2 regions of the Caldalkalibacillus uzonensis genome follow, and region 2 is predicted to be linked to the other one. Evidence: a T-box and tRNA genes for the amino acid it is inferred to sense, from the RefSeq annotation. Region 2 holds a T-box; the other holds one or more tRNA genes.
The links. A T-box is a leader RNA that pairs with one kind of tRNA and senses whether it is charged. The one in region 2 lies ahead of leuS (leucine--tRNA ligase), so its partner is inferred to be a tRNA-Leu.
Positions count from the first base shown of each region.

Region 1 (15,534 bases), on a different contig from region 2:
ACCGCCGAATCCCACTTTTACTTCCAATTTCACTTGTTCATCCGCAAAAATGGTTGAAGTCAGTAATAATGAAGCAACGATAATAGCCACCAGAGCACAAACTAAACAGCGAAACGTGTTGGGTCTCATCCGACTGACAGACATATACATATATGAAAACCCCCGTTACTTTATGATTTTTTCTATACCACTACTATCAATAATAAGACGCTTCAAACAGCAAAAAAGTTTCGATTATTTAATGAACAAGAACTATAAAATAAGTTAAAAAAGTAAGATCATGAAAATAATTGTATCACTCACTCCCAGGTCATGAGAACAAAAATATTTGAAAAAACAAAAAACCCTCTGAATAGAGTTCAGAGGATTAATCAAAGTAAAAACGGAGTCATGTCAATTAAGACAATATGTAAAGCTTAAGGTTATGGTGGAGGGGGACGGATTCGAACCGCCGAACCCAGAGGGAGCAGATTTACAGTCTGCCGCGTTTAGCCACTTCGCTACCCCTCCACAATGGTGACCCGTAGGGGATTCGAACCCCTGAATGCCGGCGTGAAAGGCCGGTGTGTTAAGCCACTTCACCAACGGGCCACGATGGTTAAATCAGGATATAAATGCTTCCTGGCGGAGGAGGAGGGATTCGAACCCCCGCGGGCCGCGAAGCCCCTGGCGGTTTTCAAGACCGCTCCCTTCAACCACTTGGGTACTCCTCCGCGTTTTCATCATGATAATCAATGGGTAAAATGGTGGCGGCGGCGGGGATCGAACCCACGACCTTACGGGTATGAACCGTACGCTCTAGCCAGCTGAGCTACACCGCCAAATTAAAATTTAAAAAATAACCATAGAATAGAAAAGAAAAAAATGGTCGGGAAGACAGGATTTGAACCTGCGACTTCCACGTCCCGAACGTGGCGCTCTACCAAGCTGAGCTACTTCCCGAAAGATGGTGCGCCCTGAGAGACTCGAACTCCCAACCTTTTGATTCGTAGTCAAACGCTCTATCCAGTTGAGCTAAGGGCGCTTGTTATATTTTTGTGATAAATGGAGCGGAAAACGGGATTCGAACCCGCGACCCCCACCTTGGCAAGGTGGTGCTCTACCCCTGAGCTATTTCCGCTCATCATGTTTATGATAAACAGTGTAAATGGTGCGGGTGAAGGGATTTGAACCCCCACGCCCGTAATGGGCACTAGACCCTGAACCTAGCGCGTCTGCCAGTTCCGCCACACCCGCACATTGTAAATAATGGTGAGCCGTGAAGGATTCGAACCTTCGACCCTCTGATTAAAAGTCAGATGCTCTACCAGCTGAGCTAACGGCTCATTAAGGACAAGTGTTAGTATACAACGTTTATTCTGTTTTTGCAACACCTTTTTTACACCCTCAAAATTGGATAACAAAACAAACTCAACAGGTAATTATCGACTAAAAATGGCGGGCCTAAGTGGACTTGAACCACCGACTTCACGCTTATCAGGCGTGCGCTCTAACCAGCTGAGCTATAGCTCCCATGGAAGGAAATGGAGCGGGTAATGGGAATCGAACCCACGCTACCAGCTTGGAAGGCTGGAGTTCTACCACTGAACTACACCCGCTCGTTGGCTGGGCTGGCTGGATTCGAACCAGCGCATCACGGGGCCAAAACCCGTTGCCTTACCACTTGGCTACAGCCCATCACAATTTATTAATGATTTAATTATATACAAATTCTAGATGGCGGAGCTGACGGGATTCGAACCCCTGAATGCCGGCGTGAAAGGCCGGTCTGTTAAGCCACTTCACTAACGGGCCACAAATATAATCTGTCAAAATCAACGCAAGAGATAATATACCAGGACTTTTTCATTTTTGCAACCTCTTTAAATAAAGAAAGACAATTCAAAGCTTTCCCCCAAATGATTAACATATTAAGGTGATTTTTTAAACAGACGCTTGATTATTTTAATCAAAGACCAGAAACGATTTTGACTCCCTTTGCTCAAGTGTTTATACTTCCACGCATGGTTCGCATTGTAACGGACGTCGTCCATATACTGTTTTAAAACCCACTCATGATCTGTTGGATTATACATGTTAATCCCTCCGTGATTGACGGCAATTAACCTCTATTTTTACTGTCACTGGAATTATAACAACGGAGGGATTCTTTAGCGTCGGGCAAGCGGTTGATTTTAAAATACAAAAAAGGTCTCACTCCAATGTAAGGCCTTTCCTCATGTCAGATTCAGACTATAGTCTCAGTTTAGCAATAATACCTCATTGTTGATGGCCAAACCATTTATGCTTAATTGCATACACTGCGGTCTGCGTGCGGTCATGCAACTCCAATTTGGCCAAAATACGTGTAACATGTGTTTTTACCGTTTTTTCTGTTACATTGAGATCCGCCGCAATCTCTTTATTGCTTTTGCCCAATGTGATATGGTACAGCACATCTTTTTCTCTGGGTGTTAAACTTGAAAATTTCACTGCTGATTCTTCCTGGGAGGTGACATGTGTCACCAGTTGATGGGTCACTTGAGAATGAAGCGCTTTTTCCCCGCTAACCGTTTTTTTGATCGCTTCTACCAAGATATCAGGCTCCACATCTTTAAGTTGATATCCTTCTGCTCCCGCTTTAATACCGGACAATACGTATTCTTGATCGGAGAAACTGGTTAAGACAATCACTTTGACCTGCGGATACGTCTCCTTAATCTTCCGCGTGGCTTCAATCCCATCCATCTCCGGCATAATCAGATCCATCAGCACAACGTCAGGCTGATACTTCTCTACTTTGGCAATAGCTTCTTTTCCGTTTCGCGCTTCTCCCACCACTTCAATATCCCTTTGGGTTTGCAGAAAAAACTTTAATCCTTTAAGCACAATGGCATGATCGTCTACCAACAACACTTTAATCTTCATTTGTTTCTCTTCCCCCATCCTGCTTTAATGGTATGCTCACATGCACTCTAGTGCCTTTGTTTTCCTGGCTGTAAATATGAATAGAACCGCCTGCCTCTTCTGCCCTTTCTTTCATGCTGGTTAAGCCCAGCGAATAGCCATTCCCATCAACAGCATGAGGATTAAAGCCGCATCCATCATCGATGATACTCAGTCTGATTTGTTTTTTATCAATCGTTAATTTAATGGTTGCTACGTTTGTTCTGGCATGTTTTCTGATGTTATTAAGTGCTTCCTGACCAATCCGCCACAATGTTTCTTCTACACGGCGTGGCAATTGGGCGATCCCTTCTACTTGATCATTAATCTTTAGTCCTATTTTTTGCCCGTACTGTTTGAGGGTAGTCATAATGCCTGCTTCCACGTTGGCAGGTCGGAGTTGCCAAATGAGAGAGCGCATATCAGCCAAGGCTTCCTTGGACAATGTTTGGATTTCTTCCAGTGACTCGCCCACTAATTGAGGATCGGTAGGCAGGCATTCTTTGGCACCCCGGGCCATAAGGGATAACGAAAAAAGCTTCTGATTAACCGAATCATGTAAATCCCGGGCTAACCGGTTTCGTTCCTCAACAAGGAGCATTTCCTGCTTCTGCTCATGCAAACGGATCGTTTCGATCAACAAAGAAAGATGATCTCCCAACGCTTTAAGGACGTCTCTTTCCGTTTCGGAAAGCGGGTTGTCCGTTGTTTGGGCTACATACAGCAAGCCGATGGGTTTATCCGACAGTATCAGCGGAACAGCTGCGGCATGCCACGTGTTTTTTTCTCTTACATCTGGCAGAAAAGCAAGCTTTTCCTGCCCAAGGGCGATGTTCTGTTGCTCCAGAGCTGATTTGATGACGTGAGCATTGGTCAGAGAAAGCTTATGATCGATTTTGGTTGTAACGACTGCTTCTCCTTTATAAAAAAGGCTTTCCAAGCGCAGCTGTTGGTTTTTTATGAGGAACAAACTTATCACAGGCCATTGAAAATGGCGGGCAATATGTTGTACCACTTTTTCAGGTAATACCCTTATATTGTTTATTTTCCAGAGGACCCGGGTCAGTTCATCAAGTTGAGCAAAATATTCCGCCCGTTGTTTCTGGGCTTCGAACAAATTAATTCGCTCTACCGCCGTACCGATTTGAAACGCAACCGATTGTAATAACGTCAATTCCTTTTCTGTAAAGTGTTCTTTGCCCGGAGAGCCAACGTTGAGCAAGCCAAAGCGTTTGCCGCTTGCCATCAATGGGACCGTAGCGTGATGAGTCAAATTTTGGGTATCTCCCCACTGATAAGTCACCGCATCTTCCAGCCGTTTACATTCCATGATATTGACAGCCTGCTGCAATTGCCCGGACCAAAATTTGTCCAGACACCAACAAGACATGTGGCGCATGGGCTTTTTGTTCTCCTATTCCAGAGCCGGAGGAAGGCAGTGATCTGCCACACATGAATAATGAGGCCGATCCTTGACAAGAAAAATCCATCCTGTCTTCAGTTCAGTGACTTGCAGCAGCTTTTCAAGAACGCTTGGCAACATCTCATCCAGGTCGACACATTGGTTTAACGTTTCGGCAATTGTTTTTAATGTGAAAAGTTCATCAACTCGATCTGCGTTACCCATCTAGTTTCACCCTTTGCCCGTATGATTCTATACCTACTTTACCATATTCGATTTGAAAAGGAATAAGAAGACGCAGGAATAGGAACGATATGTAAGAATAAAGAACAAGGGATGATTAAACGAGGTGGGAAGTTGATTATGAGTCGTTATGTTGCTTGCATGCTCACGATTGTATGGGTCATCACCAGTCTTGTGATCGGCGTAGTAGCTGCTCAGCAGCCGGCTAACATCGATCTTGAGAAATTGACTGCAAAAGTGCCCAATGCACAAGCATTGGTGGATCAAGCTGATCTCATTGTTTACGGCACACCCAGGGAAGAGCCGAAACAAGAACCCACAAATCAAAAAGTAAACGATGGCGAATTGGTGATCTTCTATCAGAGTTTTGAGGTTAAAGAGGTGATACACGGTCCAGGTTCCCGCAGGGTGGAGATTGTTCGTCCGGGTGTTGAACCTCTTCCTCCCCCTGAGGATCCGATAAACTTAGTGTATCCTGGCCCTTTGGCTGATTCAGTGGACTATGTGTTGTTTCTGAAACAATGTGACACCACACGCCATTATTATGTGGTCGGGGTGTGGCAAGGGGTATACCCGCTGGACCCTCAGGGCAGAACCATCGCTTTGTTGGAAGAAGGATTTCCCACGTTTCACGGCTTAACCGTAGAGGAAATGAAAAGAAAAATCAATCAGCTCCAATCATAAGGCGAATGCCTAACAGAACCCTCTATTTGCGCCGTCTGGCCATTGGGCTTATACTTAATGAAGACGGTGCATTCTCATTTCTAGAAGGGAATAGAGGGATTTACATGAAAGTGATCGTCAGCACATTAAATGCCAAATATATCCACACTTGTCTGGCCTTGCGTTATTTAAAAAGCTTTGCCGAACCGGAATTCCCGGTTGAAATAAAAGAATATACGATTAAAGAGCCGACCATGAGTATTGTCACTGACCTGTACGCCCAGACGCCTGATGTGCTGGGATTCAGCTGCTACATCTGGAACATTGAGCAAACAATCCCAGTGATTAAGATGCTCAAAAAAGTAAAACCAGAGCTGAAGATTGTCTTGGGCGGTCCAGAGGTATCCTATGACGTTGCTTATTGGCTGGAGCGTATTCCGGAGGTGGATTTCATCGTTGTCGGAGAAGGTGAAGAAACTTTTAAGCATTTGCTGCAGGAAATCCACAGCAGTCAAAAGTATCATTTGGTGTTTGGTCTGGCTTATCGGAACAAGCAGGGCCGTCCGGTAATCAATCCACCTAGGCCCAAGCTAGATCTGAATACAATCCCCTCTCCTTTCCGGTTTGAGGAGGATTTGCCTCATCTGGCCAAACGAATCACTTACGTAGAGACAAGCCGGGGATGCCCGTTCAGCTGCCAGTTTTGTCTCTCATCAATTGAAGTTGGTGTCCGCTATTTCAATATTGACCGCATGAAAGAAGAGTTACTGTTTTTAATCCGGAACGGTGCCAAGCTGATTAAATTTGTGGACCGGACGTTTAATATTAAACGTGACTATGCCATGGAGATGTTTCAATTTTTGATTGATAACCACCAGGGATGCGTCTTCCAGTTCGAGATTACGGCTGATATCATGCGCCCCGAAGTCATCCAGTTTTTGAATGAGCATGCCCCGGAAGGCATTTTCCGCTTTGAAATCGGGGTACAGTCAACCAACGATATCACCAATGAGTTGGTCCGTCGCAAGCAAAATTTTAAGAAATTAGCCAGGAATGTTAACATGATTCGAGATGGAGGAAAAATCACCCAGCACCTTGATCTGATTGCCGGTCTCCCTGAGGAAGATTACAATTCTTTCCGCAAAACCTTTAATGACGTGTTTGCCTTGGAGCCGGATGAATTGCAGCTTGGTTTTCTGAAAATGCTGCGTGGAACAGGATTGCGTGAACGGGCCAGCGATCATGGTTATGTTTATATGGATCACGCGCCATATGAAATTTTGCAAAACAATGTTCTTCCCTTTGATGATATTGTGCGCATTAAACGTGTAGAGGATGTATTGGAAAAGTATTGGAATGCTCACCGGATGGATCATACGGTGAAATACCTGACACAGTACGAATTTGACACTCCATTTGACTTTTTTCAGGAATTTGGCGACTACTGGGACAGCCGGGGCTGGGCCAAAATTGGACATCAGTTAGAAGATTTGTTCCGCCGCCTCTACGAATTCCTCACTCAGCGCCGCACACGGCGCCTGCAGGTCATTGAAGGGCTGATGAAGTATGACTATTTAATCCGTCACAAGCATAAACCACGAACAACATGGTGGGAACCTAAGCTTGATAAAAGCTCACGAAAAGCGTATATTAAACTGTTGACAGACAAGCCGGAAAAGGTTTCGCGTGAATTTGTCCAGCTGGGGTTGTCTGAACAGGAGCTGCACAAGCATACGATGATGGAGTTACTGGATTTTGACCTTGGCCTTTACTTGGCTGCAGGTAAAGTAAGGTTGCAGCCTACCCTGCTGATCGTTTATTATCATCCGAAACAGGACACTGTAGCGTTTTTCTGTGCACCTGCAGAACATTTTAGATCTGAAAAATACGCTTAACCCGTCCTCATCCAGTACCTATGACAGCGAAAAACCATGGCCTAAAAACCATGGTTTTTTGTGATTATTGCTGAGTCAGGTTTTTCTCCAAAATGATTTTTGGCTCTCCCCTGTCATCGGTGTATGTCCCGATCACATCAACTTTTTAAATCGTTGAGCAACGGGCTTGAACATGATACCTTAGTGATGAGGTGAACAAGTTGTGAAAAAATATGCTGCTTTTCTATTACTTCATCTCATGATCTTATCCCTCATCACCTTTCTCCTTTCCCGCCAGATTGGTCTCCCTTGGTCTCACACCATGTTTTTTGTTGGCGGAGTGGCCATCGGTGTGGCCGCCTTTTATGCTGTCAGCGGAGATTTTTTTTCTAAGAGAGCCGAACTGGAAACACAACATGAAACACGGGGCGTATATGAGGAACGATTACAAAAATACACAATCACGGTCAGCCCTTTTTTTGTGGCGTCCATTCTGTTTTTTATCTGCAGCTTTATTTTCCCCTATTTGTTTTAGGGCTTTTTTGCTTTTTAGTTTACATAATAAATGTTATGTTATTTTTCAAACCTGCTGTTTCGAGGGCTTCATTAACACCATCCAACGCAGGCATTTGCTGAATGGATGCGGCCAACATGGTACAAAGTGGTCATTGCTTCTCTCTCCAATCTTTAGCGAGCATGCTGTACACCACGAGATCCAGGAAGCGGTCATTGACCCATTCAGCTTCTCTTTCGATGCCTTCCTGGACAAAACCCAAACGTTCAGGGATGGCTCTGCTTTTATGGTTATTGACCGCCGCCTTGATCACAACCCGGTTTAAACCCAGATCCAGGATGGCATAGTCCACTAAAGCCTTCACTGCTTTGGTCATCATACCTTTACCCTGAAAGGATTCTCCTAGCCAGTAGCCAATACTGGTGGACTTGTTAACCCAGTCAAAGCTGTGAAAACTAATCGTACCAGCGATCTGACCGTTGTAAAAAATGCCTGCTGTAAAGCCGTTGTTTTCAGCAAATTGTTTGAGGCTAAAACGGATGAAAGATTTGGTATCCTCAGGAGACTGTGTCGCATCCACCCAGGGAAGCCATTCCCGCAAATAGTCCCGGCAGCTGTCTGTCAGCTGGAAAAGCGCTTCTGCATATCTCAATTCCAGGATGCGCAGCTCGGTCTCTTTATCAATCCGGTAATAAAACATGGTCACTCTCCTTTCTTACTCCACGAGCGGTGGTTTGCCAGGGCTCTTATAATATTCAAATAATAATTCAACTGGGATGGGGTGTTCGCTCTACAGACAATGGGGGCAGTTCATGTTCCCCACAAAAACGGACATTCTGTGTTTCCAGACCGCTCTCAGCCACCCCGCCGACCAACTCACACTGAATAAAAATTTTGTACACATGATACCGATATCTGCCCAGCCCCCTGGGCCCACTTTAACCAATTGGTTGACATTGAATCACCCTTTATTAATTTGTGTGTTCAACTGTTGTTTCCAGGCCAGTACCTTTTGAACTTTTGTCAGTCACACCATCTAGCCCTATTGGATCGTGGCCGTCTTCCCTTTTTCTATTTAAGACGGTTGTCGATCTTGCCTTGATAGGCTTGCAGAGCAGTTGAGCCGGTTTTGTTCCTTTTTTCCATGAGCAGGTTGAATCTGAGCATCTTCTCGTTCAGTTCTTTTTTCAGCTTCGCTTTTTGCTCATCATCATAGCAACATTCGATCAAACTTTCCAGATTAACCAGCTCTTTTTTCAGTTGCAGCTCTTCAGGCAGGACACCCGCATTTTTCAGCAGCTTATAACCCGCCCGGAGATCTTCCGGAACCCGGGATAAGTCTTCCAGATTTAACGGTTTGCCTTGCCCAGACAGGTTGTTAAACTCCCCTTTTTTTATCGCCTCGCGGATTTTTTCTTCCGCAATTTGAGACAGAATATCCATGGGTGATCACCTACTCTAATTTGTAAGCATAGATGGTTTGATTAAATTGATCTGAAACCCGGTCCAAGATCTCAGAAACATTAGCCCAGGCCCCACCGGCCAGACCGCAACCTATCTTGTATGGCACACCAAATTTAGGGTTGCTTAGACCCTCATACGCATAACGAAACATCTCGGTCAGTGCTGACTCAAGTGCGGCATAATCAGTTTTAGGACCAGGCCCGTCATAGTGGAATTGCCCATACAAATTGACCACATAACGGTCTGCAGCTACTTTAGCGACTGAGATTTTTCCCAAGCGCTGCTCTGGGGGATACGGGAAATCCCGGTCAGCTTCATAGGCTTGAGGATACAACTTTTTAATCTGTTTGGCAATGCCCGCTTCCATGGAAGAAAAACAATTGGCCTGGTGGGCAATCACATCACAATCAGACTGGAGCAGATCACCTTTTACAATCACCAAGGGCATATCGAACATCTCCTTGTACTTGTATATGAATAAATTTCGATAAGACGGCCACCCAAGTACCATTCTATTTGGTCTACTTTCTTAATTTACCAAATAATTGCCATAAAGTTTCCAAACGCTCTATGGGTTACAAAGTTTACCAGTGATGAATAGGAGAGAATGTTTCACTCTCATCTTTTCAAATCCTAGAACTTCTTCCGAACTACAAATCAATTCCCCTAAGTAATTATTTTTCAATAATGAACAAATATATAAGGTATTTTTTTAATTTTTTAATAGTTCCTGCGTAGTTCGTTTTTTGGACACATCCTCTCTTTTTCATTGTAAGGGACTTAACTAAAATGTGTCCATGAAACTATACTAACTCTACAAGTCCAGTTGATCTTTCGGCTAGACTCTCTAAGCATATTATAGGTTAACGTATAGTAGTTTATAATAGTTTATGAAGAAATATGGAAAGACGGTGAACAAGGATGATTAAAAAATTACTAGGGATTATTTTATTAATGTTTATAATGGTTGCTTGTCAGCAAGATGAGGTTGTGTAAACTTTCGGATGTTAAGGCGGTTGCTATCCACTTAAAAAGAGAAAGACAACTGTTGCGGTTCTTGGTTCAGCGCCTCCCGGCTAGTGTCTTCTGATGCACGTTCCCGCGAAAAACCGTAGTGTTCAAGCAACTGGTTAATCTGCCGGTCGATACGCTCCCGGTAGCGGTCTGGAAGACGCCCGTACCGGTAAAGTGCTTCATAACGTTGGACAAGGGAAGGCTCCCGCTGTTTGAGGACCTGCAAGAACCACGTTTTAACCTCGGGAGTGGTAAGCCTGAGATAGGAAGGCATGACAAACCGTGCCCCATGCTCCGCTGCAGAGGCAATGACCTCCCGCAAATCCCGGGGACGGTCCGTTAAATAGGGAACAATCGGGGCCAAGAAAATACCGGCTGGCAATCCTGCTTGGCTTAACCGGCGTACTGCGGCCAAACGCTGCCGGGGATGGGGTGAAGCAGGCTCTAGCATGCGCCAAATATGTCTCTGCATCGTATTGACACTGAAATTGATAGACACCACAGGTAAGGTTTTAAGTATATCAATGTCACGCAAAATAAGGGGCGAACGGGTCGTAATGCTGACGGGTACCTGATAACGGGCTAAAACTTCCAGACACTTGCGGGTCAGTTGCAACTTGCCTTCTAATGGCTGGTAAGGGTCGGTCGCTGTCCCGATGGCCACTGTGCCGAGATGTTTCAAAGTACGGCTGAAACCGGCCATGCGTTTCAGTTGCTCCGTCAATGCTTCCACTGCATTCTGTTTATATAAAATGTAGTGTTGAAAGGTATCATCACATTCCAAGTCCAAAAAACGGTGGGTGGCCCGCGCATAGCAAAAGCTGCAGCCATGCTGACACCCGCGGTACGGGTTAAGTGACCATTCAAACGGCATCGAAGGGGCCTTCACCCGGTTCAACACCTGCTTGGCAGTAAGGGGTTCACAAACAGGAGACATTCGTGATCCTCCAATACAAACATATGTTTGCACCCAGTTTAACACATTGGGGACAATTTTAGAAGGGGTATTCATTAGAAAATCCTTGGTATAATCTGCGTTAACATATCTCCTGTTATAGCTCATGACAGCTTAACTGCCTTGATGAGCACGGCCTCCCCTTCAAAAGAGGTGACCCGGTCTCCTTCGGCTGTAACCTTCAGTTTCTGGCGGACAGGTGCTGGCGCCCTCACGATAAAAGCGGCCAATTCCCTTTTGTCTTCCTCCGGCAAATTCATGCGGCTGCACCACTCTTCGAACGCAAACGTTTTAGCAAAACGGTAACATTCTTCAATGACAAGACCGTTCTCCTCCAACATGCGCACCCATTCTGACTTTTTCCAAGCCCGGACATGGCTGTAGTCCCGGAGTTTTTCGATTTCATTATAAAACTGATCAATTTCATCGTCTTCCGCTGCCACATTATCCACCAGCAAAAAGCGTCCGCTTGGCCTTAGCACACGAAAAACTTCGTTTATAAACTTTTGAACGTTGGGAAAATGATGGGCGGCAATGCGGCAGGCAACCACATCAAAAGTTTCCGGGCCAAACGGCATCTGTTCAGCATCCCCTTGCACATAATCGACGTTTTGATACCCGTTTGCACTAATAAAACGTTGGGCGGCTTCCAGCATTTCAGGGGTAAGATCCATTGCTATCACTTTAGCGGCTAAGGGAGCAAGAGCATTGGCCACATGACCGCCCCCTGTTCCTACGTCCAGAACCACATCCTGCGGTGTAACTGCCGCAATCTCTACTAATTTGGCCAGATCTCTTCCCTTGGCATGAATATCACTGGTGACATAAGCTTCCGCACTACGCCCGAACTGGTTTTGTACATCTCTTTTCCCTTCTTCAACCCGGCCAGGTTTCCGTTCAAGAAATTCTATACGATTGCCAAAGGGGTCAAAGCAGGAGAACCGTTCTACATTGGGAATAGGTGTTTCATCTCTTGTCTTCACGCCTTGCTTTTCAAAATAACGGCGAACTTCTGCCAAATTGGCCACTTCAAAGGCAGGATGCCGCTTGGAATGCTCTTTTTGAAAAGGTTCCACTCCAATATGCAGCTCAATATCCCCAACTTTGTACCACAACCCCCCGTTGGGGAGTAATGACTGGGGTTTCGGGATTTCTTTGAACCCCAAGATATCCGTATAAAATGCCCGCGCTCTGTCCTCCGCTCCAACCGGTATACAAATCTGCACATGATCAAGTTTGATAACTTTTATCATGGGCACCCTCCTTAGTTTCATTATATAAAACTTAGTTCTATTATATGAACCATTGATTCCATTCTACCATATTTAACGTGTTGTGTACAGACAAAAAGGACCGAATGGCCTTCGGTCCTACGTTTAATAAAGCATCCACTTAGTTTGTTTTTTGTACAAGGTCCCTAATCTACCGCTACCTTCAGTCTACCACGATACCACAAGCTGTAAAGCCCAAATACGGCCAGCATAAAAAGCAAATATCCACCCAGTGTCCACATCAAAACTGAAGGTGAGGAAAACATTTGCTTACCGCACAAGGCATACACAAACATCCCCGGAATCTGACCAATGGCTGTCGCCCCAAAATAGGTAACAAAAGACATGTTGCTGATGCCTGAATAAATGTTAACCACTGGCGTCGGTACAATCGGTACCAAGCGGACAAAGAGCACCGCCACAAAGGCGTTCTTTTCAATCATGTCTGTTAACTTGTCCAGCTTCTTAAATCGCTGAATGGTTTTGTCAAAGTAGCTGCTTAAGGCGGACCGGGCAAGGAAAAAGAAAATAGCGGCTGATGAGACAGCCCCAAACCAGTTAATCAGCGTTCCCAAGATAACACCGTATTTGGCGCCCATCACCCCGGCAAACAAGGTAAATGGGATAACGGGGAAAACAGACAAAAACGTGGCCAGAACGAACACCATGGGGAGCTGTGAAAGATCCCCTTGATTAATCCAAGCTAACAAAGGTCCCCGATAATGATATGACAAATATAAGACTAACGCGTATAATCCGAGCCAACAAAGCCATTTATTCATGATGCTCTCCCCACTGTAAAAGAGATAATAATAACTGCTGAATGCCAACAAATCAATTTATGTATACAACAGTCCCATTAAAGCAAAATAATTGTTATTTTTTTTAGAAACCCTCTATAATGGAGAGGTAGAAATTATTTCGTGAATCGAGGTAACTAGCCATGGAGAATCAAAAACAAGTCATCATTGGGGCATGGTATGCGATAGCTGCTTATGCGGCTTGGGGATTGCTGCCTTTATACTGGAAACTGTTAGAAAACATCCCAGCGCTTGAAATTTTGGCTCACCGGATCATATGGTCCTTTGTATTCGTCGCCCTCATTCTGGCTGTGAGCTCCAAGTGGCCACAACTGAAGAAAGAATGTCTCTCCATCTGTCGCAATCGGAAGCAATCCCTTGCATTAATGTCCTCCGCTGTGGTCATCAGCGCCAACTGGTTGATTTATATTTGGGCCGTTAACAATGACCGGGTGATCGAAACCAGTCTGGGTTATTATATCAATCCCCTGTTTAGTGTTTTACTGGGTATTGTTGTCCTTAAGGAGCGATTAACCTTCTGGCAATCTTGGTCATTTGTCCTGGCTACGATTGGCGTGCTGATTATCACTGTTAAATACGGCACCATTCCGTGGATTGCCTTATCACTAGCCCTCAGTTTTGCGTTATACGGCTTGGCCAAAAAAATAGCCAATCTAAATGCCATGATCGGCCTGGCCTTTGAGACGTTGTTAACCTTACCGGTAGCCTTATTATATGTGGCGTTGCTACACAACGCTGGAAACAGCTCCTTTGGTGCCAGCTCTGTCAGCACCTCTCTGCTTTTGGCGGGGGCCGGCATGGCCACTGCTCTTCCCTTGTTGTGGTTTGCCCAAGGAGCAAGGAAAATTCCATTATCTATGCTTGGTTTTTTCCAATACATCGCCCCATCCATTACACTATGTCTGGGCATTTTCGTCTTCAATGAACCGTTTAGCAAAATTCATTTGATCAGCTTTATGTTTATCTGGAGTGCTTTAACACTTTACTCACTGTCAAAAACCAAACTCATGGTTCAATTGGAAACAAAACTGAACCGCAAAAAATCGTTTGGAGCTTAGTTACCTCTTGTTGAGATTATGGTGGTTTGCCAATTGTTGCTGAGCCATTTTGATCATTTCCTTTACCATTTTGCCGCCGATTACGTCTGGCCATCCAGGTCATCCCCTTTCTTTGTGCTAAAATTAGCTTAACTCATCGGTCCACGGACTATTCATGGCACATGATTAACGCGGCCACAGTTACAATCTGACACTCCCAAAGTACAAAAGAGCGATGCCCATCAATGAACATCGCTTGATGTAAATCCTTATTTAAACGCTTTTCCTTTGGTGAGGATACAAGGTACACCATAGCCTATAGCCCCTGGCTGGGACATCTTTTCCAAGTAGGCCAGGCCGCGTTCACACTGCCGGCAAGTTTCACACTTGTCCGAAGTGACGATTTTCATCGTATGTTGAAACTTGCCTGCCGGCTGCCTGTTGAACCGCTTTAGTTTCTTTTTGACCATCCCTACCTTCCCCTTCCGCACAAGCAGTCATTTCTCAATCTACCGTATTGTATGTGCGGAAGGTTGAGTTGTCTCACCCTGTTATGCCTATTTTATTCTAAATTTATTCTAAATAGTGGCAATAGTTGTTTGGCTAGTTCTTGCAGTTTGATGGTTGTATCTCCCTCTCTAGACATCTTGGATATTAAACTGAAATAAAAAAAGACCCAAAATATATAAGGTCACCTTAAAATCAGGCCTGTTACCCTTATATATTTCAGGTCCTGCCCGGGAATCACCGGTCACAATCCCTTATCATTCTGTGGTAATTATGCTTTGTCGGCGACACGCTGCAAATGCAGGGAAATATAGCCAATTTCCGACTCGGGAAAGATAATGCCGTATTCGTTTTCCAGATATTGAGCCAGCTTTTGGGCGCATTGAAACTCTTGTGTGTATTTATTTTTAATCAGCGCCAGCATGTCTTGATCCATGGCGTGAAATGGTTCGTCACTTTCCGCTCTCATTAAGGCGAAACGAAGATGGGTAATTAACCCCTGATATGAGAGGCTCTCTTGATCAAGGTAAATGTCCAGCTCTTGTTCAATCATGCTGGTTAGCTCATTAATCATGGTTGTTTGCCTCAGGGTATTTTCCATGCTGCTGTCCTGAATTTTGGCGGTGTGGATGTGAAGGGCAATATACCCTGCTTCATCCGGGGGCATGTTGACATTCAGTTTATCTTTCACGTATCTTATGGCCCACATGCCAATTTCAAACTCTTTTTTGTATAAGACCTTGATCTCGTTCAGTAACTTGTTCTCTATCTTGATGCCGTTTTCAATCCGGTCAATAGCAAATGACAAGTGATCAGTCAGGGCAATATGAATATGATTGTTCAG
Region 1 covers NZ_JAUSUQ010000001.1:233,001-248,534, forward strand. The annotation lists gene J2S00_RS01130 (DUF8726 domain-containing protein) at 1-129, opposite strand, end outside; tRNA gene J2S00_RS01135 (tRNA-Tyr) at 426-510, opposite strand; tRNA gene J2S00_RS01140 (tRNA-Glu) at 515-591, opposite strand; tRNA gene J2S00_RS01145 (tRNA-Ser) at 623-713, opposite strand; tRNA gene J2S00_RS01150 (tRNA-Met) at 745-821, opposite strand; tRNA gene J2S00_RS01155 (tRNA-Pro) at 866-942, opposite strand; tRNA gene J2S00_RS01160 (tRNA-Arg) at 948-1,024, opposite strand; tRNA gene J2S00_RS01165 (tRNA-Gly) at 1,046-1,120, opposite strand; tRNA gene J2S00_RS01170 (tRNA-Leu) at 1,149-1,236, opposite strand; tRNA gene J2S00_RS01175 (tRNA-Lys) at 1,250-1,325, opposite strand; tRNA gene J2S00_RS01180 (tRNA-Ile) at 1,436-1,513, opposite strand; tRNA gene J2S00_RS01185 (tRNA-Gly) at 1,525-1,598, opposite strand; tRNA gene J2S00_RS01190 (tRNA-Gln) at 1,603-1,677, opposite strand; gene J2S00_RS01195 (response regulator) at 2,260-2,907, opposite strand; gene J2S00_RS01200 (sensor histidine kinase) at 2,897-4,255, opposite strand; gene J2S00_RS01205 (hypothetical protein) at 4,340-4,552, opposite strand; gene J2S00_RS01210 (hypothetical protein) at 4,691-5,254, shown strand; gene J2S00_RS01215 (B12-binding domain-containing radical SAM protein) at 5,359-7,128, shown strand; gene J2S00_RS01220 (hypothetical protein) at 7,331-7,642, shown strand; gene J2S00_RS01225 (GNAT family N-acetyltransferase) at 7,773-8,321, opposite strand; gene J2S00_RS01230 (NUDIX hydrolase) at 8,389-8,523, opposite strand; gene J2S00_RS01235 (DnaJ family domain-containing protein) at 8,693-9,064, opposite strand; gene J2S00_RS01240 (macro domain-containing protein) at 9,075-9,533, opposite strand; gene J2S00_RS01245 (SPL family radical SAM protein) at 10,113-11,162, opposite strand; gene J2S00_RS01250 (methyltransferase domain-containing protein) at 11,159-12,307, opposite strand; gene J2S00_RS01255 (TVP38/TMEM64 family protein) at 12,472-13,035, opposite strand; gene rarD (EamA family transporter RarD) at 13,269-14,204, shown strand; gene J2S00_RS19865 (alpha/beta-type small acid-soluble spore protein) at 14,205-14,285, opposite strand; gene J2S00_RS01265 (hypothetical protein) at 14,453-14,653, opposite strand; gene J2S00_RS01270 (PRD domain-containing protein) at 14,962-15,534, opposite strand, start outside.
Region 1: it has a tRNA-Leu gene. The T-box ahead of leuS (leucine--tRNA ligase) is inferred to sense a tRNA for this amino acid. The anticodon was not compared.

Region 2 (15,534 bases):
AGATCAAGACTAAGAAAGCTGACCAGTGTCAATCCAAAAGCGGCGGGAATATATATCGCTGAGTACAGTGGAACCAGAATCAGATTTAAGACAGGAGAGAGTGGTGAAAACGAATAGAAATGGTACATGATAATCGGCAGAGAAACTGCTTGGGCCACGATAGCCACAGCCATGCCTTGGCGCAGTCGTTCACCCTTGCCTGGCAAGAGCGGATACAGCTTGGGAACCACCGTAAGCAGGGCGAAAGTGATGGCAAAGGAGAGTTGAAAACCTACATGATAGAGATAATACGGATTGACCATGAGTACCAGTAGATAGACGACATACAGGCCTACAAGAGAATGGTGCCACAGACGGAACCGGAGGCAAAGCAGGACCACCAGGGCCATTAAACTGGCTCTGACGGCAGAAACCTGCCACCCGCTTAACATCATATAGACAGGGATAAATATAAACAAGATCAGGTAGATGGTTTCACGAGTGAGCGGCAGCCGGGAAAGTAAAAGGTACAGGCTGCCCAAAACAATGCCCACATGCAGCCCTGAAATGGCCAGCAAGTGGATAAGGCCCAGATATTGATACATCTCCATGACATGCTTGTCCATTTCATCCCGGTAGCCTACTGTCATGGTCTGTATAATGGGAGCTGTCGCCTCACCGAACACCTTCTCAGTCTGGCTGATCCATAGCAACCGGTATTGATCAGCCATCCCCAGCACCCGATCCCCAAGGCGATCTCCAGGTTGAACGGCCCATGTTCCCCTTACTTGAGCGACATAATGGATGCCCCGCTGCTTTAAATAACGGCGGTAATCGAAGGCACCCGGGTTTCTGGCCGTCTGAGGCGCGGCCAGGCGGACAATCCCCTCCCATATATCTCCCCGCTTAAGATGCTCATAGCTTTCTCTTTCCTCTAATGTGCGCACATAATGGGTGACAACCACTTTTTCAGGTTTGTTTAAGGGCTGGGCATCAATCTCTTGCACCCTTAACTCAAAACGAACCCTGTTCCCATCAATTTGAGCGGGAGACAGCACCAATCCCTTAAGTGCAATCTGTTCGCTGCTTCCTCCATCTCCCACAACAGCATCAATGGCTGACTGTTGATGGTTCGAGATATATACCGAAAAATAGATGTTAAATAACATCAGCAGGACACACATCCCCATCCCTAGGCCGATGTGTCTCTTGCGCAGCCTGACGTGGGGATGGTCGGCCGGATACAGTAGCTCTTTGCGCCATATAAGCAGAGCTAACAAAAAAGAGCTCCAGATGAAATGCAACCACCATGAAGAGCTCTCTTGGAGGATGATGATTAATTGAAAAGTGAATAATACAATAAAATAAGTGGCCGTCTCCAGCATTACTCCACCACTTCCAAGTTAAGTCCGGCAGGAGGCTGATAATCCTGAAGGTGACGCAGTACAATTCCTTTCTGTTTTAACAGCGCTTTTACTTTGTCCTGGTCCTTTTGGTAAGCCCGGTGATACACAATCTCAGCAATCCCACTGTTGGCCAGCATGTTGGTACAAGTCCAGCAGGGCTGGTCTGTCACATACACCGTCGCTCCCTGACGGTCTTCCCTGTCCGTAAATAGTAACAGATTTTGTTCAGCGTGAATGGTGCGGATGCAGCGCTCCTTTTTTACAATTTTCCCTTCCACTTCCTCATACGTTTCCGCTAACATGCAACCGGCCTCATAGCAGTCGGGTACCCCGGCCGGAGCACCGTTATAGGCTGTACCTAAAATTTTTTTATCCTTGACCAATATGGCGCCCACATGCCGCCGGGGACATGTGGCCCGCGAAGCGGCCATGTAAGCAATATCCATAAAATAAGCATCCCATGATTTACGCATGTGCTATCACCTACTACAATTCAATTTCATCCTTCATGTTTTCAAAGATTTTTGGGCCAATCCCTGACACCTTCATAATGTCTTCAACAGAAGTAAAGGGGCCGTTTTCCTCCCTGTAGCGAACAATGGCTTCAGCCCGGGATGGCCCAATCCCCGGCAATTGTTGTAATTCCTCTGCTGTCGCCCGGTTGATACTGATTTTGCCTGAAGAGCCCCCGTCAAGAACAGTACCTGTAGAGGAAAAGGAAGGCATTCCCTCCCCTCTGTCCACTTCTTCCTTCGTGGGTACATAGATGACCATGCCGTCAGTCAATGGTTGAGCAAGATTAAGGGGTAACGTGGAGGCATTTTCCGCTAAACCTCCCGCCTCATGAATGGCATCAATCACCCGCTGACGTTCCGTTAAGGTATACACGCCGGGAACTTGCACAGCCCCTTTAATGTCGATGACAACAGGTTCATCTTCCTGTTGGGGTTCTGAAGGGGCAAAGTCGCCTTCTGTCACAGCTTCCCCTTTCAAATTTCTATGCACATGTTGTACTTGGTCAACATGGGTTTGGAAAGTTAACCCTTCCGGAGCGCCTTGTTCTCTCTCTTGCCACCATTGGCTGAACAGTAAGCTGGAGACTGCAATAAGCAACACGGTGCTTAACACCATCAGCGTTTTTTCGCGGCTCGTCCACCCTTTGAACACACCCATCTGCTCCTTTATAGCTTTTCATCTTTTACCTGAAAAAAAGACGTATGAGTCAAGCTCTGTCAATCATATGTATAATCATAAACGGGATAGGAGGGTTGGAGTATGCGAGTCGGTTTTGTTGGCACAGGAAGCATGGGCAGTATCCTCATTGAAGCATTAATTGAATCCAAAGCGCTGCAGCCTTCCCAAATCCATGCCTCTAACCGGACATTTGACAAGGTCAAAACGCTGGCCAAAAAATATACGGGGTTACACGCTTATCCTTCCAACGCGCGTGTCGTACAGAAAGCCGATATCGTCTTTCTGTGTGTCAAACCCCTTGAATTCCAAAAGGTCATTGATCAGATCAAGCACGAAGTACATGAAGAACACCTCATCGTCTCCATCACCAGCCCGGTTGAAATCAAGGACTTGGAACGGAAATTAAAAGCCAAAGTGGCAAAAGTGATTCCCAGTATTACCAATTCCGTTGGTCAAGGAGCTTCTCTAATCATGGCTGGTGAACGCCTCACAGAACGGGATAAGGATGTCCTCTTCCATCTGATGAAGTCGATCAGCCACCCCTTGTGGTTGGACGAAAAATATACGCGTATTTCTTCCGACATTGCCAGCTGTGGCCCTGCATTTATCAGTTTTCTCCTGCAGCGGATGATTGATGCTGCCGTGGAAGAAACGGGAATTCCCCGTGACAAAGCCGTCACCCTGTTCACCCATATGATGATTGGTTTTGGCGAACTGCTGAATCAGAACAAATTTACACTAGAGTCTTTACAAGAGAGAGTATGTGTACCTGGAGGCGTGACTGGTGTCGGCATCGGGGTGCTGGACCAGGAAGTGAACGACATGTTCCATAAACTGTTCAAAGCCACGCAGCTCAAGTACAACGAAGATGTGGAACTGGTACAGGAGATGTTTTATAAGACATCCACTTAACAAATGAGGCCTGCACCTGATTTCTTTTTGACTTTTTACACTATTCTACATGTGTTTTAAAAATCCTGTCTTGATGCAAAAAAACTTTATGCATGTAAAAACCGAGGATCACCCCGGTTTTTTTATGTTAAACATTGTAAAATTCATCTGACTCGATTATGTCCCCATCCACCAGTTGAGGGCGAACACCGTCAGGATGGCACCGGAAATCACTAAAATAATATGCAAGCGCAACAGGGCAACGATCACAGCCACCAGTCCTCCAGCCAGCCCTACCAGGGGTTGATCATAGACGGCTAAAATACCGGGAAAGATCAAAGCCCCCAATGCCGCATATGGTATGGCTTGCAACCAACGTCCGGCCCACTCTGGAATCCGAATACGGTCCAGAAGTACTGCTGGCAGAAAACGGGGGAGAAATGTAACCAGTCCCATGGCAATGATAATCAGAAATAGGTCCATTATTGACCCTCCTTTCCGCGGAAAAGCACAATCCCAGCCAGGGAAGCCATTAGGGTGGCCAGGACGATTCCCCAGCCGCTGGGAAGTTCTAGACCGACGGTGAACAAAGTGCAGAAGATGGCGCTGATCACAGCAATGACCCCGGCACTTAACGATCGGCGGATAGCAGGGATCAACAGTCCGATAAACATGGCATATAAGGCGATGGCCATACTGGCTCCAATGGCCGGGGGAATGAACATGTAAAAAAGTCCACCAAGCAATGTACCCCCAATCCAAGCGAGATAGGCCGTAAGAAAAAGTCCAAGAAACATGTAAGAAGATAGATGATCTTTCCCCTGGAAGCCATAATCATTGTTTTCTGATCCGTCTTTTTCTCCTGACTCCGTTTTGAATGAAGCTACGGCGAAGCTTTCATCAGTGATGCCATAGGAGAGGATCCCTCGCCACCGCTGGGGGAGGTGCCGAAGGCGATGCATCAAAAATAAACTCATCACAAAATGGCGGAGATTTAGTACGAAAGTGGCAAAGATCAGTTCCAGTGCGCCGGCTCCTAGCCCCAGCATATTGACAGCCATAAATTGACTGGCCCCGGCATAGATAAACACCGACATGGCCACGGTGTGAAAGAGAGAGAGCCCGCTTTCTAAAGCAATAACACCATAAGAGATGGCGATGGGGATATAACCGATCACAATGGGAAAAGCCAACTTGGCGCCTTGAATAAATTGAGCGAAACCTTCAGCCGCTGACGATGGACGCTGGTAAATATCAGTGGATGGCGGAGAAGATTTTTTCATCTTTAAATACTCCTTTTTTGTATAATATAACTTAAATATAACTTATTGCCCATTCTCCAGGTGTCCCCTTATTCTACAATTCTTTATGCCAAAAACCTCAACAGGCTTTCTCTGTCTCTAGCACCTGTTGAGGTTTAGACTATTGCCTAGTTCGCCACAATGTTAACCAGCTTATTGGGTACGACAATGACTTTGCGAATCGTTTTGCCTTCCAGTTCAGCCTTGACTTTCTCGTGTTCAAGGGCTTTTTGCTCCAGCTCTTCCTTGCTCAGATCCACCGGAACTTCAAGGCGCGCCTTGATTTTACCCATGATCTGCACCACAATTTCAACGCTGTCTTCTACGAGCAGGTTTTCGTCATAAGCGGGCCAAGGCTCATAAGCCAAGGTCTGTTCATGACCCAGAGCCTGCCACATTTCCTCGGCAATATGGGGGGCAATGGGTGAGAGCAGCTTAACAAAATCCTCAATGGCCCGTTTGGGCAATTGCTCTTGCTTATACGCCTCATTCACAAAAACCATCAACTGGCTGATGGCTGTATTAAACCTCAGCCCCTCAATATCCTCGGTCACTTTTTTGATTGTTTGATGCCAAACACGCTGGAACTCTTTGCTGCCCTCTACCTCTTGAATGGGATCAGCCAGAGCGCCATCCTCTTTCATCACCAAGCGCCAGACACGGTTGAGGAAGCGGTGGGCGCCTTCCAAACCATCCGTGCTCCATGGTTTACTGGCTTCCAGCGGTCCCATAAACATCTCATATACCCGCAAGGTGTCTGCTCCATAGGCTTCCACCACATCGTCCGGATTGACCACATTTCCTTTGGATTTGCTCATTTTTTCATTGTTTTCGCCTAAAATCATGCCCTGGTTAACCAGTTTCTTAAAGGGTTCTTTGGTGGTCACCAGCCCCAAATCATACAGCACTTTGTGCCAGAAGCGGGCATACAACAGATGGAGCACAGCATGCTCTGCACCACCAATATACAGATCAACCGGCAGCCATTTTTCCTGCTGTTCTTTAGAGCAGAATGTTTTATCGTTGTGGGGGTCCAGGAAGCGCAAATAATACCAACAGCTGCCGGCCCACTGAGGCATGGTGTTGGTCTCCCGCCGCGCTTTCATGCCTGTTTCGGGATCAATGGTGTTTACCCACTCTTCCACATTGGCCAGCGGCGACTCACCAGTGCCGGACGGTTTTATCTCATCCACCTCTGGCAGCGTAAGTGGCAATTCAGTTTCGGAGACAGGCTTCAGGCTGCCGTCTTCCAGATGCAGTATGGGAATAGGCTCACCCCAGTAACGCTGGCGGCTGAAGAGCCAGTCGCGCATCTTGTAACTCACCTTGCGCTGGCCAACGCCCTTTTCTTCCAGCCACTTGATCATGGTTTCAATCGCTTCTGCATTGTACAAGCCATTTAAAAACTCAGAATTGATATGTTCACCGTCTCCTGTATAAGCAGCTTTTTGGATATCCTCTGCCCCTTTAACCACTTCCACGATGGGCAGGTCATATTGTTTAGCAAATTCATGGTCACGATCATCGTGTCCGGGAACAGCCATAATGGCTCCCGTTCCGTAGTTAGCTAATACATAGTCAGCAATCCAAATGGGCAATCTGGCCCCGTTGGCCGGATTGATGGCGTAAGCACCGGTAAAGACACCAGTTTTTGTTTTGGCCAGATCAGTGCGCTCCAAATCATTCTTACGTGCGGCCTGTTCCTGATAGTCCTTTACAGCAGTCTGCTGTTCGGGTGTCGTGATTTTTTCGACCAGCGGATGTTCGGGTGCCAGCACACAGTAGGTGGCTCCGAACAACGTATCGGGACGGGTGGTAAACACCACGAAACTTTCATCGTGTCCGTCGACCTGGAAGGTGATGTTGGCCCCCTCTGAACGGCCAATCCAGTTGCGCTGCATCTCCTTGATGCTTTCATCCCAATCCAATTCGTCCAAATCTTCCAGCAACCGGTCAGCATAAGCCGTTATTTTGAGCATCCATTGCTTCATCGGTTTGCGTATCACAGGGTGGCCGCCCCGTTCACTCTTGCCATCGATGACTTCCTCGTTGGCCAATACCGTACCCAAGGCTGGGCACCAGTTGACAGGCACCTCGTCAATATAAGCCAACCCTTTTTCATACAGTTTCAAAAAGATCCACTGCGTCCATTTGTAATAGTCAGGGTCAGTTGTGCTGAATTCCCGGTCCCAGTCATAAGAGAAACCCAGGGATTTCAACTGGCGTCTGAAGTTATCAATGTTGCGTTTGGTAATCTCCCGTGGATGTTCACCGGTATCAAGAGCGTGTTGTTCAGCAGGCAAACCGAACGCATCCCAACCCATGGGGTGCAATACATTATAGCCATTCATCCGCTTGTAGCGGGCCACTATGTCACTGGCCGTATATCCTTCCACATGGCCCACATGCAGTCCGGCTCCTGAAGGATAGGGAAACATATCCAGCACGTAAAAATAGTCTTTATCTGGGTCATCGGTCGCCTTAAAGGTTTTGTGTTCTTCCCAATACGCTTGCCATTTCTGTTCAATATCACGAAACGGATAACTTGTACCTTGTTTTGACATCAACAGAACCTCCTTGTCTTGGTGTTATTTATGTATCTTTATATAAGTATCATTGCATAAGTGACCGTCACCAAAAAACCTCCCACCCCCAGCGTCTTTCGCTAGGGACGAGAGGTTCGTTCACATTGTCAGCATACCTTCCCGTGGTACCACCCTAATTTGAAACAGCGGTGATTGAGCTTAACGCTGTTTCCTTCATTGCTCCTTATCGCGGAAAACGGTAAAGACTACTTGGTTCGCCTTTACGGACTCCCCAGGCGAGTTCACTTCCTTTTGCTGTTGACTTGCACCACCCGTCAACTCTCTGTGTAGCAATACAGAAGCTACTACTCCTGATCATTGCCCTTGTAATGTTATACTACTGTTAAGTTTTGTTCCGTAAAGATGGTTTAGTATGAATTATATGCACAACCGCCGGGCCTGTCAACAGTTTAAACACCCATCTTTGTTTGTATTTGCTCATTCTTGCCATTTTACTCATGTTTTAAACTTGTTTACAACCCGAGAGAGAGTTCCACTCGTGAAGCATCTGCCCAGATTTTCTCCAAATTATAAAACTCCCGCTCTTCTCTGTGAAAGACATGAACCACCACATCCCCCAGATCAAGCAATACCCAGCGGGACTGGTCAAGGCCCTCCATTGGCTTGGGATTGAGGCCCAATTCCTCAGCTTTATCCCGTATAGATTCTGCAATGGCTTGTACCTGTGTTTCCGAATTACCGTGACAAATCACAAAGTAATCAGCAACGACAGACAACCCTCTGATATCGAGCACCACGACGTCCTGTGCCTTTTTTTCTTCAGCACTGTCCACCACCGCTTTTAGCAGATCCTGTGTGTCCATCACTTTCCTCCTTCTTATCACTTATATCAGCGTAGGCTGCTCTGGTCAAAGGATACACTTTTTCTCCTTTTTCTTCAAGAAACCGAATAGTCCGCTTCAAAGCCATGCCAACCGCCTGGTTTAAGTCCTGCCCGGCTTTTTGGCGCACCTCGTCAACACCGGGAAAATCGCGTCCCGGTTCAATGTAGTCAGCCAGATAAACCACTTTTTCCAACAGGTTCATACAGGGCCTGCCTGTTGTATGATAACGAATGGCATCCACAACTTGTTGATCAACAAGGCCCACTTCATGTTGGACTAGATACGCCCCTACAAACGCATGCCATAACTCCTTGTTGTAATCTAATATGTCATCCGGAACCTCTTCCCGTGTTTCGATCAGCCTGCGCATTTCATCTTCCGGCCTGTATTTGGCGTAATCATGAAAAATAGCGGCCGCCTCCGCTCGCTCCACATCGGCCCCATACCGTTCAGCCAGTTGGACAGCGGTTTCTAAAACGCCAAGTGTATGCTGGTAACGGTGAGTGGGCAATGCTTTTTTAACAACCGCTAACATGGCTTCCCGGCTCAGTTTCCCCTGCTTAAACATGTTCATCCTCCTTTTTATCCGCTACTGTGTCTATCCTCAGGCTGATACAATCCTTGACGCTCTATATATTGATAAACTGGCTCCGGTACGAGAAAGCGGATGCTTTTCCCTTGTTGTCTCCGTTCCCGGATCAGTGAGGAAGACACATAAGAAGGGACCATGTCTACAAAATCAACGTAATTTTCCCACTCGGCCCCAGGGTTGGAACGGGATTCCGGGCGTCTGATACCGATAAAGCGGACGAGCTTGACCAGTTCCTCGATTTGATGCCACTCAGGCAAGTTTTCGACCATGTCCCCACCGATAATAAAAGAGAAACAGCAGTGAGGATGGATGCGCCTAAGCTCCTTAATGGTGTCTATGGTAAACGATGGGCCTTTCCGCTCAAATTCTACTAGTGAGAGCTTGAAATAAGGTATATGCTCAATAGCCAGCTTTAACATCTCAATCCGCTCTTCTCCCGGTGTAACGGGACGGTCCTGCTTATGAGGGGGCACATTGGCCGGGACAAACCATACTTCATCCAGGTTACATTCATCCCTGGCCACTTCAGCCATATGCAAATGGGTCAGATGCACCGGGTCAAATGTTCCACCTAAAAGACCAATCTTACGGTAACTCAATCTGTTTGTTTTCCTCCGACTCTTTGTATAGGACAATCTGCTTGCCAATCACTTGTACCAGTTCGGCCCCGGCGCGTGTTGCCAATTGTTCGGCCACCTCATGTTTGTCTTCTTCACAGTTTTGCAAAACGGATACCTTGATCAGCTCCCGGGCTTCAAGAGCGTCCCTGATTTGCTGAACCATATTGTCGTTAACGCCCCCTTTCCCCACTTGAAAAATGGGGGTGAGATGGTGGGCCATTGACCGCAAATAACGTTTCTGTTTTCCGGTTAACATTATGGTATTCCTCCTATGCTGACGATAAGTTAAGCTGCTTCAGGACAACTTGGCGCATCACATCTAGGGGCGCATCATAACCGGTAAATAACTTGAAAGCCAAAGCCCCTTGATAGATAAACATACCTAAGCCTTGATGAACGGTTGCACCAAGTTGTTTGGCGTTATTCAAAAACGCGGTACAGAGCGGATTGTATACAATATCACTAACAACAGTGCCCGGCTTTAGCCCTTGTAGAGCAAGCGGTGTTTGTTCCACATGGGGCCACATGCCGACCGGTGTCGTATTGATAATTAATTGGTAATCTGTGACACCCTGTTGTTCAAGAAACGTCCAGCTTAGCACGTCTACCTGTAGAGAAGTTAACGGTCCGTTCGTTTCTTGTCTGTTTTTTGCATTAGCATAATGGCGAATGTGGTTGGCCAGTGTTTCTGCTTTCTGTTCTGTCCGATTGGCAATCGTGACACTTGTGCAGCCATTTTTGATGAGATAGATGGCAATGGCTTTAGCCGCTCCACCTGCACCCAACAGTAACACGCGCGTCTGTTCCAGATTAACTCCGGTTTCCGTGAGCAGCGATTGCACGTAACCGGCTCCATCTGTATTATACCCCACTAACCGCCCCTGTTTGGATAATACAACTGTATTCACAGCACCAATCGCTTTCGCCTCAGGATCCAGTTCATCAAGCAGCGGAACGATACGCTCCTTATGGGGGATGGTGACATTGATCCCCTTGATTCCCAAAGCTTTTAAGCCGGCTACGGCTTCAGGCAAGTCTTGAGGGGACACATCAAAGGGGTGGTAATGATAGGGTAAACCTAAAGCCTGAAAAGCCCGGTTGTGCATAACAGGGGATAAGCTGTGTCCAACCGGGTGGGCAAACAAACCAAATAACTGTTTCTCACTGCCGGACATCCCCATTCTCCTCTCCACTTGTTAAACTTTAACATGTTCATTAGATTAATGACGGACGGACATAAACACCCACGCCTTCAGGTGCGTAGGCAGTCAAGTGGGCACCTGTTCCCTTCACAGCGACCCAGCCCAGCCCAGAAAAGACAATGTCGACAGGTTCCTCTCCGATACTAAACTGGTGGGGCTCTAGCTCTTTCCATTCTTGGAGTGATTTCTTTCCTGGCGGCGTTAACATCTCACCCAAATGTTGGACATACAGCTGATCCGCCTTTTCCAGCTTGGTGCGGTGCACCAGCAGCTCATTGGACATATAGCAGACAAAGGATTGCCGCTCTCCAGCATTGAAATCAAGACGGGCCAGTCCACCGAAAAATAACGTTTGTGCCGAATGAAGCTGATAAATTTTCGGTTTAACCGGTTTGGTGGGCAAGATCACTTTCAATTCTTCATGAGATATATAATGGGCCATTTGATGCTCATTAATCACTCCGGGGGTATCATACAAGGCCTGCCCGTCATCGAGGGGAATTTTGATCATATCCAATGTGGTGCCCGGAAATCTGGATGTGGTCAACAGCGGGGCTGTTTCCTCCGCTCCAGCATGTTTTAACATCTGATTAATGATAGTGGACTTGCCCACATTTGTGGCACCAACCACATACACATCCCCTCCCTGGCGATGCTTTTCAATTGCTTCCATCAATGTCTTAATTCCTGTTCCCTTTTCTCCACTGCAGAAAACCACATCGACAGGTTTGAGCCCCCCCTGTTTGGCCTGGAGCCGGACCCACTGTTCGATCCGTCCCCAATTGACGTGAGGAAATAAATCGGTTTTATTGGCCACAAGCAACACGGGGTTAAAGTTAACGAAACGCATCAGCCCAGGCAGCCAACTGCCATTAAAATCAAACAGATCAACGATCTTCACCACCAAGGTTTTCGTTTCGCCGATCCGGTGCAGAATTTGCAGGAAGTCATTTTTGTCCATGGGTACAGGGGTAAGGTCATTATAGTGCTTAATGCGAAAGCAGCGCTTGCATATCACTTGTTCCCGTTCCATAGCCGAAGCGGGAACATAGCCTGGCTGTTCAGGATTCTCACTCTGCAGTTTGACCCCGCATCCCGTACAGAATACAGCCATACGCTTACCTCCTTTGTTCTTCTTCCCAGGCCAGCATCCCTTTTTTCCTCATCCAGTAAAAAGCGATTCGTTCGATGCCTCTGTTAAAGCGCGTAAAAAAACCGTCTGTCTCAGCAACAGGGACAACCAGAATCGTATATAAGCCCAGGCGATTACCACCCAGCACATCGGTCAGCAATTGGTCGCCGATCACCACCACTTCCCGGGAGGATAAATTCATCATTTGCTGCGCACGCTTAAATGCAAAACGGAACGGTTTTCTCGCTCTATGTATAAACGGGATGCTTAAAGGCTGACAAAAGTGCCGCACCCTGTCTTCATTATTGTTTGAGACCACCACAATTTTAAAGCCCATATGCTCCACCCTTTTTAGCCAGTCAGCCAGCTCAGGTGTGGCACTGGGACGATCCCATTCAATCAGTGTATTATCCAAATCGGTAATGATACCTTTTACACCTCGCTCCTTTAAGGCGTCAAGGTCAATATCATACACCGAGGGGACATATAAATCCGGGAGTAACTTGTAAAGCACCAAACTTCACCTCCAGTCTGTCCATCATATCATATTGTAACAAAATATTGGACCGTGCTCGCTTCTTTTTCTTCTCTAGTCAGCAAAAAAAGCATCCCATACAGGATGCTAAGGTAAAGGCAGTTCATAAATACGTATATACTCCCGGGGTTTAAACGGCTCGATCACCGGCTCAATATACAGCTGGGGGTTTTGCTCAGGATCCACTTGCTGAATTTCAATATCGAAGTTGTCATTATCATCCGTTGGCTGCAATGGGGATTGATGGAACCGGTTAATTGTTTGATCAGCATACCACGCCGAGGATAAAAGCAGTATGAAAATGCCCAGTGCAATTCCTGCTTTTGTCCACATATCATATCCACACTCCTTTTTCTTATCATGGATGAAAAAGGAGCAGTTTATACATATTCAACATTTGTCACAATTTTGTTCACAAATTTTTCACAATCTGTTTGCCCCCTGTCTTTCTTCATATTTAATAGATCTTGAATACGGGGTGTGAAAAACCGTTAAATGACACACCATATGGTGCAAGGGCTTTAATTTTACGTTATAATTTAAAAGGATTTTATACAGGACATCCATCGGAGTGAAAAAAGGAGGTATTCTGTTTGACATTATTACATATTATCATTCTGGCACCGTTTATCCTGGCTATTCTAGTTCCTTTTCTATATAAGACTTTCCGCAATATTCATACCGGATGGTTTGTTCTACCCTTACCCATACTTTCGTTTACCTATCTCCTTCAATTTATTTCTAATGTATCAGGTAGACAACCTGTCACTGCAACCGTTCCTTGGATCCCTGCACTGGATATTCACTTTACCGTATATGTCGACGGCTTAGGGCTGTTATTTGCCTTGTTGATCACAGGCATCGGGGCCTTGGTTGTTTTGTACTCCATTTATTACTTATCTAAAAAAACAGAGGCTTTAAATAACTTCTATGTCTATCTGTTGATGTTTATGGGCGCCATGCTTGGTGTGGTCCTTTCCGATAATTTAATGGTCCTGTATGTGTTTTGGGAATTAACCAGTTTGGCTTCCGCCCTGTTGATTGCCTACTGGTTCCATCGGGAGAAATCCCTGTACGGTGCCCTGAAGTCAACCCTGATTACAGTAAGCGGCGGTTTTGCCATGCTGGCCGGCTTCATTCTGCTCTATGTGATCACCGGTACATTCAGTATTCGTGAACTGATTGGACAAGCTGATGTTGTCGCTGAACATACTTTGTTTTTACCAGCGATGCTGCTGATTCTCGTAGGTGCTTTTACCAAGTCAGCGCAATTTCCGTTCCATATCTGGCTGCCAGATGCCATGGAAGCACCGACACCTGTCAGTGCTTATCTGCATTCAGCTACGATGGTCAAAGCCGGAATTTACCTTGTAGCACGTTTGACGCCTGTTTTTGCCGGTGGGGCAGAGTGGTTCTGGCTTGTCTCCGGATTCGGAATTGTGACCCTTTTTTGGGGCTCATTCTCAGCTGTGAAACAAACCGATTTAAAATCGATTCTTGCCTTTTCAACAGTGAGCCAGCTGGGCCTGATTATGTGTCTTTTGGGGTTGGGGTCGGCCGCCATGTATTACGGTTATGGTGATGAATCACTGATTTATACTAAAGCAGTGCTGGCCGCAATGTTTCATTTGATTAACCATGCCACCTTTAAAGGGTGCCTGTTTATGGTTGTCGGCATAGTGGATCATGAAACAGGCACAAGGGATATCCGTAAATTAGGCGGGCTGATGACGTTGATGCCCATTACGTTTACACTGGCCGTCATTGGTGGTTTCTCAATGGCCGGACTGCCGCCGTTTAACGGCTTTTTAAGCAAAGAGATGTTTTTCACCGGTGTGCTCTTGGCCACCAAATTGGATATCTTCAATGCAGAGACTTGGGGCTATCTCTTCCCTGTTTTAGGCTGGATTGCCAGTGTGTTTACCTTTGTTTACTGTATGATTCTGGTCTTTAAAACATTCACCGGGAAATACCAGCCTGAGAAACTGGACAAAAAACCGCACGAGGCACCCATGGGCATGCTGGTGCCGCCTATTATTCTGGCCTCGCTTGTTGTTGTCTTTGGCTTTTTCCCCAATATTTTGTCCTATACTATCCTGGAGCCGACAATGGCTTCCATCTTGCCTGCGTTAGTCGGCCCCAATGAACACTTTATCGTTCATATTACTTTCTGGCACGGTTTTTCAACTGAATTGTTCATGACCATGGGGGTTGTCGGGCTGGGCACCTTGTTGTTTGTGGGGCTAAACCGTTGGACAGGGGTTTACGGTTTGTTCCCGCAAAGATTGGCCCTGAATCACTTATATGATCAAAGTCATATCGGACTGGAAAGATTCTCTTCCCGCGTAACCCGCTTGCATATGACTGGGTTTATCCGCGATTATCTTGCCTATATATTTGCCTTTTTTATTGTGATATTGTTAAGCGCCCTGGTGCTTTTGAATGCCTTTAATCTTGAGTTCGTACACTCTGCTCCCATTAGTTTTTACGAGCTGATTTTAAGTGTGGTGATGGTCATTGCGGCCTGTGCCATTCCTTTAGCTAAAACTCGTTTAATGGCCATCATTGCAGCGGGGGTTGTCGGTTATACATTGGCTCTCTTTTTCGTTATATTCCGCGCACCGGATCTGGCGCTGACCCAGCTGATTGTTGAAACTGTATCAGTCACCTTGTTCCTGCTCAGTTTTTACCATTTGCCTGAACTAAAACAAGAAATGTCCAAAGTCCGTTTCAAATTAACCAACTTGCTCATCGCTTTAGGCGTGGGGCTGACAGTCACACTAATTGCCTTTTCCGCCCATTCAACCCGTTATTTTGAATCCATATCCCAATATTTTCTGGAAGCCAGTTATAAAGAAGCAGGAGGCAAAAATGTGGTCAACGTCATCCTGGTTGACTTCCGTGGATTTGATACCCTGTTGGAGATCCTGGTCCTTGGTATCGCTTCGCTTGGCATTTTTGCTCTGATTAAGCTGCGCAAGCCTAGGGGGAATGAAAGTTGAGGTTTAATGATGTGATTTTACAAACCGTGACCAAAGCGGTGGCCTTTATCATTTTGACGTTCTCCATTTATATCTTTTTTGCCGGACACCATGACCCTGGTGGAGGCTTTATAGGCGGATTGATGACGGCCTCCGCCCTTGTCCTCCTGTACATTGCCTTTGATATGGACACAATGAATAAAGCTATCCCCCTTGATTTTAAAATGGTTACCGCTGTTGGTTTACTGACGGCCGTGTTAACAGGTGTGGG
Region 2 covers NZ_JAUSUQ010000008.1:117,067-132,600, reverse strand. The annotation lists gene J2S00_RS11745 (DNA internalization-related competence protein ComEC/Rec2) at 1-1,364, opposite strand, end outside; gene J2S00_RS11740 (deoxycytidylate deaminase) at 1,364-1,858, opposite strand; gene J2S00_RS11735 (helix-hairpin-helix domain-containing protein) at 1,872-2,552, opposite strand; gene comER (late competence protein ComER) at 2,661-3,491, shown strand; gene J2S00_RS11725 (AzlD domain-containing protein) at 3,648-3,953, opposite strand; gene J2S00_RS11720 (AzlC family ABC transporter permease) at 3,953-4,753, opposite strand; gene leuS (leucine--tRNA ligase) at 4,900-7,335, opposite strand; T-box leader at 7,436-7,684, opposite strand; gene rsfS (ribosome silencing factor) at 7,830-8,180, opposite strand; gene yqeK (bis(5'-nucleosyl)-tetraphosphatase (symmetrical) YqeK) at 8,137-8,751, opposite strand; gene J2S00_RS11700 (nicotinate-nucleotide adenylyltransferase) at 8,784-9,392, opposite strand; gene yhbY (ribosome assembly RNA-binding protein YhbY) at 9,379-9,669, opposite strand; gene aroE (shikimate dehydrogenase) at 9,683-10,588, opposite strand; gene yqeH (ribosome biogenesis GTPase YqeH) at 10,629-11,729, opposite strand; gene J2S00_RS11680 (YqeG family HAD IIIA-type phosphatase) at 11,734-12,261, opposite strand; gene J2S00_RS11675 (hypothetical protein) at 12,370-12,615, opposite strand; gene J2S00_RS11670 (Na+/H+ antiporter subunit A) at 12,876-15,284, shown strand; gene J2S00_RS11665 (Na(+)/H(+) antiporter subunit B) at 15,281-15,534, shown strand, end outside.